Linked DNA regions of Catalinimonas alkaloidigena. The protein of the gene in region 2 binds, or shares a complex with, the protein of the main gene of each other region. Links are inferred from orthologs where the notes say so. Each region holds a gene or a part of one and is shown on either strand. Other genes may lie near its edges.

Evidence for each region.
Region 1: the proteins of mnmE (region 2) and mnmG are in contact, whole or in part, in a solved structure (PDB 9HIP), measured with the Escherichia coli proteins. The link is inferred for Catalinimonas alkaloidigena from one-to-one orthologs.

The regions. Positions count from the first base shown.
Region 1 is NZ_JAQFIL010000001.1:6,941,717-6,949,641, forward strand. What follows is about bases 1,600-4,500. They hold mnmG (tRNA uridine-5-carboxymethylaminomethyl(34) synthesis enzyme MnmG), read right to left. Parts: upstream 4,031-4,500; coding sequence 2,168-4,030; downstream 1,600-2,167. Other genes in these bases: OKW21_RS28185 (Ig-like domain-containing domain), read right to left, coding at 1,600-2,083; ybeY (rRNA maturation RNase YbeY), read right to left, coding at 4,067-4,500. Outside these bases: more of OKW21_RS28185, read right to left, coding at 29-1,599; more of ybeY, read right to left, coding at 4,501-4,504; OKW21_RS28200 (ATP-binding protein), read right to left, coding at 4,521-4,922; OKW21_RS28205 (DUF4175 family protein), read right to left, coding at 4,926-7,925. UniProt on the Escherichia coli protein: NAD-binding protein involved in the addition of a carboxymethylaminomethyl (cmnm) group at the wobble position (U34) of certain tRNAs, forming tRNA-cmnm(5)s(2)U34.
Region 2 is NZ_JAQFIL010000001.1:4,509,669-4,517,575, forward strand. The notes cover bases 1,478-4,360. They hold mnmE (tRNA uridine-5-carboxymethylaminomethyl(34) synthesis GTPase MnmE), read right to left. Parts: upstream 3,663-4,360; coding sequence 2,292-3,662; downstream 1,478-2,291. Other genes in these bases: OKW21_RS18365 (paraquat-inducible protein A), read right to left, coding at 1,478-1,742; OKW21_RS18375 (thioredoxin family protein), read right to left, coding at 3,735-4,214; OKW21_RS18380 (nucleoside deaminase), read right to left, coding at 4,324-4,360. Outside these bases: OKW21_RS18360 (oxidoreductase), read right to left, coding at 1-365; more of OKW21_RS18365, read right to left, coding at 432-1,477; more of OKW21_RS18380, read right to left, coding at 4,361-4,755; gliding motility protein GldC, read right to left, coding at 4,812-5,168; OKW21_RS18390 (helix-turn-helix domain-containing protein), read right to left, coding at 5,274-5,894; OKW21_RS18395 (SusC/RagA family TonB-linked outer membrane protein), read left to right, coding at 6,321-7,907. UniProt on the Escherichia coli protein: Exhibits a very high intrinsic GTPase hydrolysis rate. Involved in the addition of a carboxymethylaminomethyl (cmnm) group at the wobble position (U34) of certain tRNAs, forming tRNA-cmnm(5)s(2)U34.

The DNA.
Region 1 (7,925 bases), 2.4 Mb from region 2 along the record:
ATGTTATTCACTCGATATTGTGGATAACTTAAAAGGATAAGTTGATTTCACGGGTCCAGTTAGCCCTTAAATCAATTACTTCTTCTTCTGTATAAAAGTAGATGGGCTCTGAGTTTCGATTCTCAAGTATGTTAGCTTTGTCCCATTGACCATTCAGATTTTCGTCTACCAGTATACGAAGATGGTATTCGCCGGGTGTAATAAGTGTAAAGGAATATGAACTATTGGCAGGCTGTGTCTCCTCTACAACTTCGTAGTTACTATTCAATAGCTGTATAGTGTAGCGTTCGTATTCAGTAGAAACAGTACCAGTAATTGTACCATTTTCAGATGGTTTTTTGAAATTGAATCTTTGAATTACCCGTTGGCTACTGTCATTTTCAATAGACATAAAACTACCGGCTGATATATACAGTACTAAAGGTTTGAGTGTGTTTAGCAATTCTTCACGCTCATAGGTTTGGGAGACAAATTTTTCTTTACTTATATCGAGTGTATCTGCCAGCTGAGACAAGATGCTATTCATGATGTTGACATCTTCTATTTGCTTCAAACTGTCATTTATTGGTTGTAAGGAAGACATACTTTGTGCTAAAATATTAAAGTAGTTTAGTCTTTGCTCTGCCTCATCTGTTGCTTGCAGGCTGTCCAGATACAAACGATTTTGATTTTGTAATTCAATAAATAAGGTACTATCTCTTTCCTGAAGATAGGAAATTAATGAATCTACCAATTGATTCTTATTGAGCTCCTTCTGTATACTTACTTTGTCAAGACGATCATTCCAATTTAATAGTTCATCGTAATTAAGATCAAGGTAAAAGAGTGTATCGTAGCTTAATAGTATACTGTCTGTGATTACTTTTGCGATAGGTTTACTAAATTCAATATTTGTATTTATATTATTTTTTATATCACTTTTTGATGAAATATTCTGTCTCAGCTGCTCTTTCTCTCTGCGAGTCTCAGTAAACCTAATGTAGAGAGTATCTAAGGTAGTTTGTCCTACAGAATCCTGAACGCTAAGAAAACTTCTCAAGCTATCTTGTTCAATGGTTTTATATAAGCGAATAGTTTTATGGTTATCCTGGAAATTACTGTATACATGTCTTATAGTATCCTTTGGTAATTCCGGATTGAGGGAATCTAAATATTGAAGAGAACTTTCTTCCAAATCATCTTGATCCACAGTAAGCTCGTAGTCCATCAATCCTTTATTAGTTTTGATCTCAAAATATTTTCCATTGGCACGGGCACTTTGAACTTCTATTGGTCTTACGTCTTGGTTAAATAATTGTAAATCTACCGTCTTCCCGTACAAAGTTTTCTGAGGTAGTAAGGTGCTATCTTTTACACCTGTAGATAATGAGTCGGGTGGAATAATAGGGTTAGCATCTTCGGGAAGAAGGGCTATAGGTTCTGCTTTAAATCCGAAAGCTTCAGTATTTGAATCAATTTTCAGGTTATTATTCTTATCGTTATAAGCAAATATCTTATAAGTGCCTACTTTGATATAGCGGATAGCATAATTCCCTTCCTCATCTGTTTTAGTGAGGTACATTGGAGGATCCTCAAATGGAGTTAAAGTATCACCTTCTGGATATAGTGCGACTAATACATCTTCACTAGCTTTGTTAGTGAGCAACTCTGTTACTTTCCCTTGTACCTGAAAAGAATCAATTTGACTCCCGGTGCTAAATGCCATGACGATATTATTAGCAGGGTTCTGCTCAGAAATATCTTTGACCGCATCTCTGAAGTTGAAAGTATAAGTAGTATTTTCCTGTAGATCTTCATTTAATTCTACAACTACCGATTGTCGATTTACATAGAAGTCAAAATCCTCTACAGGTGGATTAATAATAATATCTTGCTTGAGCGATCTTGCTTCTACGTACTCATCAAATTCAAGGTAAACTTCATCGTCATCAAAATTAACTGCTTCCAAAGGAGGATACATATTGACCAATGTAGGAGGAATAGTATCTCTTGGGCCTCCAGTAGGTACTCCTCTTCGTGCACATGAGCCGATAGCAATTAAAGTAATCCAAAAAATACAAAGCCAAATATTTTTTACTTTCATGATTTTCTATTTCCAACTAAAATAAAAAAGTGCCTGTTTTTAACGCTTAAAACAGGCACTTTGTATGTCAAAACACGAATTATCTTATTTACCCAAATATATCATTATTATGGATATGTCGGCTGGAGATACACCACTAATTCTGGAAGCTTGTCCTATAGTAGCCGGCCTGATACGGTTAAGTTTTTCGGTAGCTTCAGCAGATAAAGCTTTTACTTTAGCATAGTCAAAACCCTCAGGTATCCTATAGTTTTCCAGGCTCTCCACTTTCTCAGCATGCGCTCTTTCTTTCTCCAGGTAAGTTTCGTATTTGGTTAATATTTCTACCTGGTCTAATACTTCCTGATTATAAGCAGAAAAATATGCATCCAGCTCACTATCCAGTTTTCTTAATTTTGCTATACCTATTTCTGGCCGCTTAAGTAGTTTCTGGATAGAAATTTTTTCTTTGAGCATGGCGGTATTGAGTTCGCACAGGCCTTCGTTATGCTCTTTGGGTGAAGCTCTGAGATCTTTGATCTCTTCCATTACCCTCTCGATATCTCTGCGTTTGTCGTAGACTTTGGAAAGACGCTCGTCCTCAATCAGACCTAATTTATGGGCTTTCTCACTTAGTCTGAGGTCAGCATTATCTTGTCTTAATAGTAGGCGAAACTCTGCGCGGGAAGTAAACATTCTGTACGGTTCCTCGGTACCTTTATTTACCAGATCATCAATCAAAACTCCGATATAGGCTTCGGAACGTTTTAAAATAAATGCTTCTTTTTCATTTACCTTATTGTGTGCATTGATGCCCGCCATCATACCTTGACAGGCTGCCTCCTCATATCCTGTGGTACCATTGATTTGCCCGGCAAAGAATAGGTTTTGAATCAGCTTGGTTTCTAATGATAAGGTGAGTTGAGTAGGAGGAAAATAGTCGTATTCAATAGCGTAACCAGGTCGAAAGAGTTTAGCTTTTTCAAAACCTGGTATCTGTTGAATTGCTTTGTATTGCACATCTTCCGGCAATGAGGTTGAAAAACCATTGACATAGACTTCTACCGTTTTCCAGCCTTCCGGTTCTACAAAAATTTGATGTCTATCCCTTTCTTTGAATCTGTTAATTTTATCTTCTATGGAAGGACAGTATCTTGGGCCCTGCCCTCTTATCCTACCGTTAAACATTGGAGAACGATCAAAACCTGTTTCCAGAATTTCGTGCACATTAAGATTGGTATAAGTAATATGGCAGCTTCTCTGCACCTCAGGTGGTGTGGTATCTGTAAATGAAAATTTTCCAGGGTCTTCGTCCCCCTTTTGTTCTTCCATTTTTGAGTAGTCGAGCGACCTCCCATCTACTCTGGGAGGGGTTCCGGTTTTCATTCTTCCGGATTCAAAACCTAATTTTTGCAGTTGTTCTGTTATACCTTTAGATGCTCTCTCTCCGGAGCGCCCCCCTCCCATTTGCTTTTCGCCAATATGGATCAAGCCATTAAGAAATGTTCCATTGGTTAACACTACAGACTTAGCTTTAATCTCCAGGCCTATGCTTGTCTTGACGCCTACTACTTTATCTTTTTCTACCAAGATGCCTGTGACCATTTCTTGCCAGAAGTCTAAGTTTGGTATGCCTTCCAAAGCTGTTCTCCACTCTTCACTAAACCTCATTCTGTCGTTTTGTGTGCGTGGGCTCCACATCGCTGGTCCTTTTGAACGGTTAAGCATTCTGAACTGTATCATAGACTTATCCGATACTATTCCTGAATAGCCCCCAAGCGCATCTATTTCTCTTACAATTTGCCCTTTCGCAACTCCTCCCATTGCCGGGTTACAAGACATTTGACCTATCTTGGCCATGTCCATAGTAATGAGTAAAGTTTTTGAGCCCATTTTTGCAGATGCAGCTGCCGCTTCGTTTCCGGCGTGCCCTGCTCCTACTACGATCACATCGTATTCTTGAAACATAGGAAAATAAAATTTAAAAACGTTTCACGTGGAACGTTACTTATCTATGTGGAAATCCTGAAAGTACAAATCTAGGTATTTGTCTTCCATCTTCCTCATGGTACTTTTAGAAAAAGTGTCTTTATCATCATATCCCATTAAGTGTAAAGCACCATGAATAATAACTCTCAACAACTCATGAAAGAAAGTAGTTTGTTCAGACTGTGAATTATCATCAACTCTTTCAATGCTAATAAAAATATCGCCATCTAAAGACAAGGAAAATTCACTATTATCAAAAGTGATAATATCGGTGAAATAGTCATGTTGAAGATAGAGAATATTAATCTGAAGCAAATAAGCATCAGAACAAAAAATGTAATTGAGGTTTTCCAGCGTGTACCCTTCATTCAAAATAGCCTTTTCAATCCAGGGAATAGCAGGAGAAAGAATGGAGTGATTGAAATCTACCTCTTCAGTAAAAAAATGAATCAATACCAGTAATTTACTTTTAGTTGATATAAAATACTAATTCGACAATTTGACCATTGTTAAGGAATTTTACCTCATCACATAAGTGCTTCATTAAGAAGATGCCTCTGCCTCCGGGAGTTTCAATGTTTTCAGGAGACGTGGGGTCAGGAAGGTTTTCAAAATCAAAACCCTCACCTTCATCTTTTACAGTGAAGTGAATAGCATCTTCCTGTAGTGCAAGAGAGAGGCTGACGTTTTTTTTGGCATCACCCTGATTGCCATGCCGAATAGCGTTATGAACTGATTCAGTAACCGCTATCATGATATTTCCATAAATATCATCATTCAAATTAAAGCGTTCTTTGGCATTGTCTATGAAGCTCTCAATCATACGGATGTTTTCAGAAAGAGAGGGGATTTCAATGTTTATGGAGTTCATTCTTTATTTTGAATTATTGTTTAATCGTTGGAAATACTTATTAGCCTCATTTTTATAATACGGATTTAATCGTACAGGGACTGTTTTTAGGAGTTCTATTTCTTGTTTTTTTGCTTTAATATATTCCTCAAAGCTTTCAGATGCTTTGCGTTCATAATCGCTCTTAGCGGTTTCTCCTTTTCGTTCATCATCAAGTTCCTGTTCACGCATGGATTTTTCTACTTCTAACAAACGTGTCATAATTTCTTTCTGACGCTCTATCAGTTCAGAAGTTAACTTTTTGTTGACCAAGTCTGTTTCGGTCTCTTCCATTTTCTTAGAAAGTTCGTCTCCAGCACCTCCACCACCCTCTTCATCTGAATCTTTCATCTCCTGCATCATCTTCCGGATTTTCTCTTGTTCTGCTGCCAATTTAGCAAGTTCTTCAGAAAGTGCCCTTCCGGATTTTCCACTTTTGCGGAGCTGATCAATCTGTTCATTTAGTTGACGCTGTAATTCGCTCATGTTCATATTTTGCTGAGACTGACCTGGTTTTTTCTGAGGATTGCCCATAGCATCAGCCATTTGCTGCTGCATTTGACTGAGTACATCATTAAGTAATAGTGCTAAATTATTCATTGAGGTCATAGTAAACTGCTGCTTACTGATGGCTTTATATTGCTGCCTTTCTTTTAATGCCTCCATGCTTTCTTCCATATATTGATTCATGTCTTTCACTTCACGAGTGATAAAGGACTGAATTTGAAATACCCTTTCGGCAAGGGATAAAAGACTATCTTCAATAATCTGTGCATCATCTCTAATTTTGAGTTGCTCCTGAGATAAATCAATAAAGCGTGGGTCATTTTGTTTTACATCCCGAAAGGACTTCATGATGTCTTCCTGATCGAAAGAAAGCGTAATCAAATTATCTAAGATATTACGTAGGTTATCCATGTTTTCCTGCAACATTTCCATCTCCATGCTCTGCTGCATCTGCTGCATCTTTTGCGCCATTTTTTTCATCTGCTGGGCGCTGTTTTTTTGTGACTGCTGGGCCTTCTTACGTTTCCCTTGATCAAGAGATTCTTTAGCTTTTTGTTGTTCTTCCTGAATTTGCTGCTTCTCCTCAGACATGTCCTGCATTGGGGCAGGGTTTTTCAGGTCCTGGTTAAGTTGCTCGAGTTCATCCATTTCCTTTTGAAATTCATCAAACTCCTCATTGAGCTGTTCTTGCTGCTCGCTCAGTTCCTCTGTACTGTTTTCCTTATTTTCAGACGCTTCACCAAGCTTTTCCTGCTCTTCGGCTTTTTCAGAAAGCTCGTCCTCAAGTTCCTCTAACTTCATGTCGAACTTCATTCTTTTGAACAACTCAAGGCTACGCTCAAGCTCTTCTTCCAGATTTTGTTCCTTATCGCCCAGTTCTCTGAGCTTATTCTGAATTTTATCAAGCTCTGCTTGTTCTTCAAGCATTTTTTGAAGCTCCTCGTATAGTTTCTTCGTTTCTTCATCTAATAGTTCCTCCATCAGATTTTGCAGCTGATTAATTTTTTCCTGCATCTCTTCTGATTGCTGGTTGAACTGCTCACGCTTCATATTGGTGGCTTCGTTCTGCTCTTTTAGCTCCTGCAACTCTTTTTCCAACGCTTGTCTTCTTTTGATAATGTCTTCAAGCTTTTGTTTTTCCTGCCAGGAGAGTTCTTTTTTACCTCTCAGTTTTTTCTCCACATCTTCAATTTCTTTTTTAAGCTGCTCTGCCTGCTGAACAGTCTTGCTGATTTGCGTTTGTGTTTGTTCAGAAGATTTGTTGAGGCTTTCTTTTATAGCCTTGCGATCAGGAATGCTGAATACATATGAAGAAGTTTTAGAGGCCTTATAACCATTGACAGCATCATTATCCCATACCTGCAGGAAATAGCGAATTTTATCACCCGGTTGTAGGTTGAAGCTATCAATTTGCCATTGGTGGTAATAACTTTGGTTGTTTTGCCTGGTGTCTAAACCCAGGTTCAACCTTTGATAATTTCCTTCAGCTTTGTTTCCATCATCTGCTTTTTCAAATTTGTAATAAAGTGCCAATTGGGTGAGACCGTAATCGTCTGATACATTTCCACCTAATACCAAAAACTGATACATGGTAGTATCCTGAAATTGCTCAAGACTTATTTTAGGATGCTGATCAGGGATGACATCCAGGAAATAGCGAATATTCTGTTTGTTAGAGCTGTACTCATTCTTAAGGTCAATTTGATAATGATCCGCTTGAAAAATTTGCTTCTCAAATGAGAATACTTGATCTGCCTCTTCCTCTAGTTTATATGACTCCTCTTGTTCAACAAAAGTGAGGTGCATGCTATCTGAAGCGAGTGCATTAAACTTCCAGGTTACTTCGGTGCCCTCCGGTACTTGCAGGTTTCCAACATTATTCAAGCGCTTATCTTCTTTACCCAAATAATCAGGATAGTTAAGGAAAACACTAAAATCTTTCAGATTAGGCCGTTCCACTACATTGACATTATATTCTTGTGTGCTAAAACCAGCAGCCTCAATAGAAAAGCTGACATCACGTTGAATATTCTGGAAGTTATATTGAAAGATGCCTGCTTCATTAGAAGACATACGAAACTTGCGACCTGCAGTAATAAGATAGACTTTATCAGGCATGGCATCCCCTTCAATGGCTAAATCAACGGAGAAGTCTTCATTTTTAAATGCCAGTAAAGTTTCGGTTTGGAGATGGAAAGTAAAGGGCGCTTCAGGTACAAACTCCTTATTAAAGTTGACCAGACGTTCATTGCTCTCAGAAAATAATTGGGGTATAGAAACGAACAGGAAAAGAACCAATATTGCGGGTATTGCCAGGTATTTGATGTACTTGAGATTATCCTTTAGATTGATGGCTACGGGGAAAGAAACAACAGAAATTTGCTGAGTCTTTTGGGCTATACTTGCACTTAATAAGGTATTATCAACATCAGTATTTCTCTGAAGCTGAAGAACATTCAGAAGTTTATCTTTTACTTC
Region 2 (7,907 bases):
ATGCCCATTTGCTGCTCAAAGCCATCCTCAGTGATTTGGTAGGGCGTCAGCATCACCCCGGCATTATTGACCAGCAGGTCAAGCTTCTCAAACTGTTGCTTAAATTTTTCGGCAAATGAACGTACCGATTTGAGGCTGGACAGGTCAAGTTCCATGATATGCAGGCTGGCCTGGGCATGGCTTTCTATGATTTTGTCTTTTGTTGCCTTAGCTTTCTCCCTATTACGGCAGGCCAGTACTACTTCCATTCCCCTTGCGGCCAGTGCTTTGGCAGTTTCAAAACCCAGCCCCACATTGGCCCCGGTAACCACTCCTATTTTACCTGCTTGCGAAGGCGTTTCTTCCAGTTTCCAGCCTGATGTCATATGATCTGTTTATACGTTGAACTATTTTTTATTATCTACTGAATTCCTCCCCTTCCCGGGACGAGCTTATCCTGCGCTCTCTCCTAACGCCTTATTCTTTCTCAAAGCAGTAATCTTCTTCAGGATTACGGAAAGAAGTAAACTGAACAATACAAAAGCAATGAATAAAATAAAACCGGGCTGAAGAGAGGTCTTATTGGTGGAAATACTAACCAATGCATCGGTCTCCACATTCATGATGGCAAGTTGATCCTCAAGTATCCCCTGAAATCCAACGTAGGACATAAAAATAGCGATGACATACACATCGGCCATGCTCCACTTTCCGGATTTGAAAGCAAAAAAATATATAACTTTGTTGTTCTTCCACTTCTCTTTTCCTGTAAGGTAAATCTGGGTAGCAAGCAACTTGGTAATGGGAAATACAATACTGAATACGAGGATCAGCAGCCCCACCAGAATGGAATCATATTTTCCTGTTTCCAAAAGGATGACCACTACATCTACAATACTTTTGCTTTGAAAAAAAAGAATCTGATCATTAAAAGATATCTCTTCCCCTATCAGAAAAAAGCTTACCTCTTTAAAGCGGGCATCAATTTCAATCATGGGTGTGGTGAGTCCCGCTCCCAGCACGACCAAAGCCAACAACACTGAAATGATGAAGAAGGGCGTATGTACTGTTTTCTGATGCCTTAATAGCCACCACAGCATCAAATAGGTCAGAATAATTCCTATTACGACATAGGTAAAGAAGTAAGTTTCTTCCTGTAGCCTCTGAAGTGTAGCCTCGCTCCTGCGGTTAAACTCTTCCACACTCGCCACATTATTTTTAGCTAAAATTGTGTTTACCAGCAATGAATCATTGGCTTCAGCATAAGTGCTATCCGTATATTCCTGAACTTTGGTTCTGACCAGATATTTAAGCGCTTCCTTATTATCAGGCGCTTGTATTTCATTGGTAAGGGTCTGGGAAAAGGTAGGTACCAGGGCTTCTATTTTGTCTTTGTTCACAAAAGTATTGACCGCAAACTTCGTAAGCTTACCTTTAAAAGTTTTCTGTTTCTGCTCCAGCAAACTATCTGCCTTATTGACGACAGCATACAGCATCTGATCAATGGCATACTTCAGGGTGTCTTCCTGCGCAGGGGTCAGCTCAAAATCACTGATCCTGTTCATAGCGATCTTGGTCAGATGATCGCTCCACACATTGATAGAAAGCAGACCGTAGCTTATGCTGTTGACCTCACTGTAATCAAATTTGATTTCTGCTCTTTTGGAGGAAAGGTTATAGATATTGAAGGTACACCATCCGGCCGCAAGCAGCAGAGCACCGGAAAAAAATATGGTGAGCGCGCGTTGTAAAAATTTGTTCATAAAGTAAAATTAGATTCATGTAGAATACCCACATACGCCAAATTGTTTAAGCTAAGTATAACGCTTGCTGAAGTTGACGTCTATGTATCAAGTCTACATTATACAAAACCTTGAAATAGAGGCACATACATTTCCTTAGCAATATCAGAAGAGGGAATGCTTAACGCTACTACTTTTACATCCTCTACGTTGACGGTATAGTATAACTTTCCTGTTATTCTTTTGAGGATGCGGGGCTGAAATTATATCGTCGCCTCAAAATTTCCCGAAACTGATCTTTTTCAGGAGACCATTGTATTACAAATACCTGAGCTCGTAGCTGTGGCTACTCCTCTAAATGCAGACGAGCGGCTTTCGTGTTTTGTGGTACGTCAAAGATGATACGGACGGACTGCCTGCTTCTGAAGCGCTCCACCTGGAACTGCTGTTAATTGTCAAAGCTACTTCAGTAGGGTAAACTTCTTGATAAAGTGATTTCTACTTGCGCCAGTTGCTTTAGGTCCAGCTACTTACTATCAGCAGGATAAATGAAATGAGGAAGCTTCATATTTACTTTCCGATACAGAACTTGCTAAATATATTTCCCAGCAGATCATCGGTAGTGATTTCACCGGTGATTTCACCAAGGTGTTGTAAGGCATGGCGAATATCCTGGGCCAGAAAGTCATGGGTAATTTCATTGGCTAAGCCATTAAGCACATCCTGTAACGATTCGCGGGTCTGCAGTAGACTTTGGTAGTGGCGTACATTGGTCACAATAGTCCCGCTGGTCTTGAGTTTGTCCAGGTCTACGAAATCAGTGATCATCTTTTTCAGCCCTTCCAGGTTTTCTTTCCGTTCCGCTGAGATAAAAACAACATCTTCAATTTTTTGAACAGCTTCCAGCAGTTCCGGCCGGGCTTTGTCCACCTTATTACCCACCTTGATAAATGGAATACCCTGGTTCTCCAGCTGATTGATTGCCCGATATACATCCTGAATGTTATCATGCTCCAGATCAAAAAGATAAATGATAAGCGAAGCTTTCTGCATCTTCTCATAAGTACGCTTCACGCCTATAGCTTCTACCTTGTCGGTAGTTTCACGTAAGCCCGCAGTGTCGATGAAGCGGAAACCAATTCCTCCGATATTAATCTCATCTTCAATAAAGTCGCGGGTCGTGCCGGGTATGTCGGAGACTATGGCTTTTTCTTCGTTGAGTAGGGCATTGAGCAAAGTAGATTTTCCGGCATTGGGCTTACCGGCAATCACTGTAGGCACACCATTTTTGATCACATTGCCCAGGTCAAAACTATCAATTAGCAGATTGATCATGCGTAAAATTTCGTTGATCAGGTTTTCCAGTTGCTCGCGATCCGCGAATTCCACATCTTCTTCTACAAAGTCCAGTTCCAGTTCTATCATAGACGCAAAGTGTACAAGCTGCGCCCTAAGGCCTTTAATTTCTTCTGAAAAGCCGCCCCGCATCTGATTGAGGGCTGCTTTGTGAGAAGCTTCAGAATCAGACGATATCAAATCAGCTACCGCTTCAGCTTGGGCCAGGTCAAACTGACCGTTCATGAAAGCACGCTTGGTAAACTCACCGGCCTGAGCCAGCCTCGCCCCTTTTTTCAGTAATAGTTGAATGATCTTGCGGACAATGTAAGGGGAACCGTGGCAGGAAATTTCTACCACATTTTCTTTGGTAAAAGAGTGAGGAGCCTTAAATAATGAAACCACAACTTCATCTAAAATCTCTTTTCCATCTCGTATGGTACCAAAGTGAAGGGTATGGGAAGCTTGCGATTCCAGGTCTTTCCCCTTAAAAACCTGATTAGTGATCTGAATGGCATTTTTTCCCGATAGTCGAATGACAGCTATAGCTCCTATACCCTCAGGTGTAGAAAGCGCTACGATGGTATCTTCTACGCTATATTGCATAAAAAAGTCAGTTATCTGTTCTCTTTTGCAAAGGTACAGGATAACTGACAATCCAAAATTTTATGGCAGCGTTTATTTTCCTGCTGGCTCTGCCTGATTAAATGATTCCAGCATTTTCAGGAATTCATCCGCCTGGCGATAACCACTCACCGGCTGGAATTTAGAGAAATCTTCAGCGAAAAACACAACGGTTGGGTAGCCACTTACTCTCAGGGCTTTGGTAAACTGGGGATTGGTAAACTCCTGGCCTTTAAAGGCAAAGCTCTTATTGGCTTCAGCGTCAAACTTAACCGCATAGAAATTTTCATTCACATACTCCACTACCTTTTCATCGGCAAAAGTGGTCTTATCCATTTTTTTGCACCATCCGCACCAATCCGTATACACATCCATGATGACCTTTTTTGGATTTTCTTTAGAAAGTTCTTGCGCTTCCTCTATCGTTACCCAATTGATTCCTTTAGTTGGTTTGCTTTCTTTAGGAGGTTCAGTAAATGAAGAAACTAAAAAGAGTAATCCCAAAGAAAGTACGCTAAGCATTAATTTATTCATAAGTGTGTTGTTTTCTTTATTTGCAAACGCACTAATTATACAAAAGATTCTCTATAATTCTGACAAAGATTAAGCCAGATGTCTTTTTGCTGAGCCGCTTGCAACATTTCTATGCATATTGCTGTAGAAGTTTTTCGTAGGGGGCTACGTTTTCCACCGATCTTAACAACATTTTTTTTTCTGAATAGCTGAGTAATTCCGAAGATCGCAGCATAATTTGCGGCAAATACTGACTGATCAGTGGAATGCTAGCACCATATACTACCTCTGCGATTCCTGCGAATAAGGCCGCGGCCGTACACATGGGGCATGGCTCACAGGTGGTATAGAGTATGGCATCCTTAAGTTTGCTTGCCCCGATCTTTTGACTGGCCTCCCTAATTGCATTCACCTCCGCGTGTGCAGTAGGGGCTTTACTTTGACTCACCGTATTAAACACTGCCGCCAATACCTTATTCTGCTGTACAATGACTGCCCCGAAGGGAGTTTTTCCCTCATGGGCTCTGTCAATGGCCAGTTGTAAGTAGTCTTCTTCTTGCATAAGCTGAGTGCAGTGGGTTAAGAAATGCTTGTGACGATAAGCTTATGATACTAAATTTAGTTATCAGGATTTTGGCTCGCTTTCTTCTGCTCCTCTTCCACATGCTTCACCAGCTTGTCGCAGAGCTCATTGATCTCATCAGACATATACGTGTCACCCGTGGCGGAAAGAATAGTCTGAGCGATACCGCCTATGGTATCTATAGAAAAACGCTTCATCTCGTCAACAGGCATCTCCTTAGTCCACAAATCTATTCTGAGCGTATTTTTTTGCAGATGGTCCCAAATGGAAAGGCTGATCGCATTGGAAGCGGAATCCGCGCCATCGTCTTTATCGGTGGCATCCCAAAAGATTTTTTCAGGCACATTATCGTCATCCAGATGTATGGTCAGGTTGATTTCTGACTTTTTCATAATTATTTGGTTTTCTTTTCAAAATATGCAGGCAAAGTTAGGCAAAGAAATGAGTATAGAGCAATTTGCCCGATGATACTTTTAGCCACCATACTAGCCATTGGCTTACACTTCCGGTGGGGTAAGCAGGTATACTACCAGCATTGAACAGTTTTTATCAGACTTATTAATGGGAACATGCGGTGTTCGTCCGTCAAAGAAAAGGGAATCTCCGGCTTCCATTTCCACAATATGTTCTCCAATATGATATTCTACCCTACCACTTAGCACGTATTTGAACTCAAAGCCATCTGTGGTGACGAAGTCTCTTTTAGAGTTTGGTTGCAAATCCAGAATTACAGCTTCCACAATTACGCTGGAAGCATGTTTGCTCAGGATATGTCTGTAAATAAATCCTATGGCACTCTCTTTTTCAGTAAATACGTAGTCTTCCTTTTTCTTATGAATGTAGGGGACATGTCCGTTTGCTTCTATGCCTTCAAAAAAAGCGCTGAATTCTACTTTAAGTACCTGAATAATGGAAACCAAAACGGGTAGAGATGGTACGGATCTTCCATTTTCAATCTTTGACAAAAGGCTTTTACTGATATTAGCTTCTTTGGCCACTTCGTGTAGCTTCAGGTTTTGTTGTTGACGTATGCTTCTTACTTTCTTGCCGATACCAGCAATAATCTGGTCATTCATTTCATTTTTTGCGTTAAAACTAATCAAATCCTTCATTTTCATTTCATAGGTTTTTAGCGATCTTCTTTTCCTGCAGGCTCACTTAATATTTTGTTAACAAAAACATAAAATAGCCATCATGCCCAATACTTTAATATAGGCATAAAAAAAGCGATTATTATAGCAACAAACATCTCGCCTTTCTTTTTCATATTCTAAAAAGTTTACATATATTAAACTCATGTTGTCTTATTGTGCGTAATTTTAACAATTACTTAAAGTATTGTTGAATTTAGCTCAATCCTATTTTTCTACTTTTGTACTGAATCCAATCATTAACCCAATGGAAAGGAGACAGTGTGCAAGCAAACCTATTCTTGATTAAATGAGAGGGCTGAAATGGTTTTATCCACTGTTTCAGCGCCTCTTCTCCCACTTTGCTTTTTGTAAGTCATACGATATAATTTTTAACCAAACTATCTGAATCTCATGATGAACCTTTTACAAACGCTAGTCAGGGTGAGGTACAAGGCAGGCTTTAGCTCAGGCTTGCTATTGTTTTCTCTGCTGCTTGGCTTTACTGCTTATGCCCAGGAGATGAGTATAAGTGGAAAAGTAACTGACCCTAACAACGAACCCATCCCCGGCGTAAATGTGCTGGTGAAAGGTACTACTCAGGGCACTATTACCGACATTGAAGGAAATTATCGCCTGAATGTCGCTGAGAATGCCGAAACCTTAGTATTCTCATTTGTAGGTTATGAAACGCAGGAGGTGACGATCAATGGGCGCACTACTATTGATGTGAACCTTGGTCTGGACGCACGTGAACTGGGTGAAGTAGTAGTTACTGCCCTCGGCGTAGAACGTGAAACCAAAGCCCTCGGCTACTCGGTCCAGGAAATTCAGGGAGAGTCCATTACCCAGGCCCGGGAGACCAACCTGGTCAACTCGCTAGCCGGTAAGGTTGCGGGTGTCAACGTCACCGGATCATCTACGACCATCGGCGGTTCTTCCCGTATCACCATCCGTGGAGAATCTTCGCTGGACATCAACAAAAATCAGCCTCTATTTATAGTGGACGGTGTGCCTATCAATAATAATATGATCGGCTCCTCCGGCTCAGGGAACCTGGAAGCGGACTATGGCAATGGCGCCGGTGAAGTAAATCCCGATGATGTTGAAAGCATCAGTGTCCTTAAAGGTCCCAATGCAGCCGCGCTTTACGGTTCCAGGGCTGCCAACGGGGTGATTATCATCACTACTAAGTCCGGCAAAGGAGCCAATGGGATAGGTGTCAGTGTCAACTCTACCACCTCTTTTGAAAATCCTCTTCGCCTCCCTGATTGGCAGGATCAATACGGACAAGGAAACCGTGGTCAATTCGCATTTGTAGACGGTTCCGGTGCAGGCATCGCTGATGGAGTTGACGAAAGCTGGGGCCCCCGTCTGGATGGTCAGCTCCTTCCTCAGTTTGACTCTCCCCGTGATGCTGCCGGTTTCCGTGGGGGCGACATTGACGCAGCTCCAGATGGAAGTACCATCACGCCTACTCCCTGGACCGCTAATCCTGATAACATCAATGACTTCTTTGAAACCGGAGTCACGCTGACTAATAATGTCGCCGTTTCAGGAGGTAACAAGGATGGTAATTTCAGATTGTCCTTTACCAATCTGGACCAGAGCGGTATGTTACCCAATACTGACCTGCGAAGAAATACCATGCTTTTCAGCGGGGGCTATAACCTCACGGACAAGCTGAAAGCAAACGCCATGGTCAACTATATCAGAAGCAGAAGTGATAACCGCCCCTCTATCAGCTATGGTACCGAAAGCATTATGTATCTATGGGTGTGGTATGGCAGACAAATCAATACGGGTAACCTTCGTGATTACTGGCAGCCCGGCCTGGAAGGCAGACAGCAGTTTAATTATAACTACAACTACCACGACAACCCTTACTTCACCATGTACGAGAATACCAATGGGCAGGCGAAAGACAGGGTACTGGGGAATATCTCATTGACCTATAAATTTACCGACGAGCTGAGCCTGATGGTACGTTCCGGCACTGAC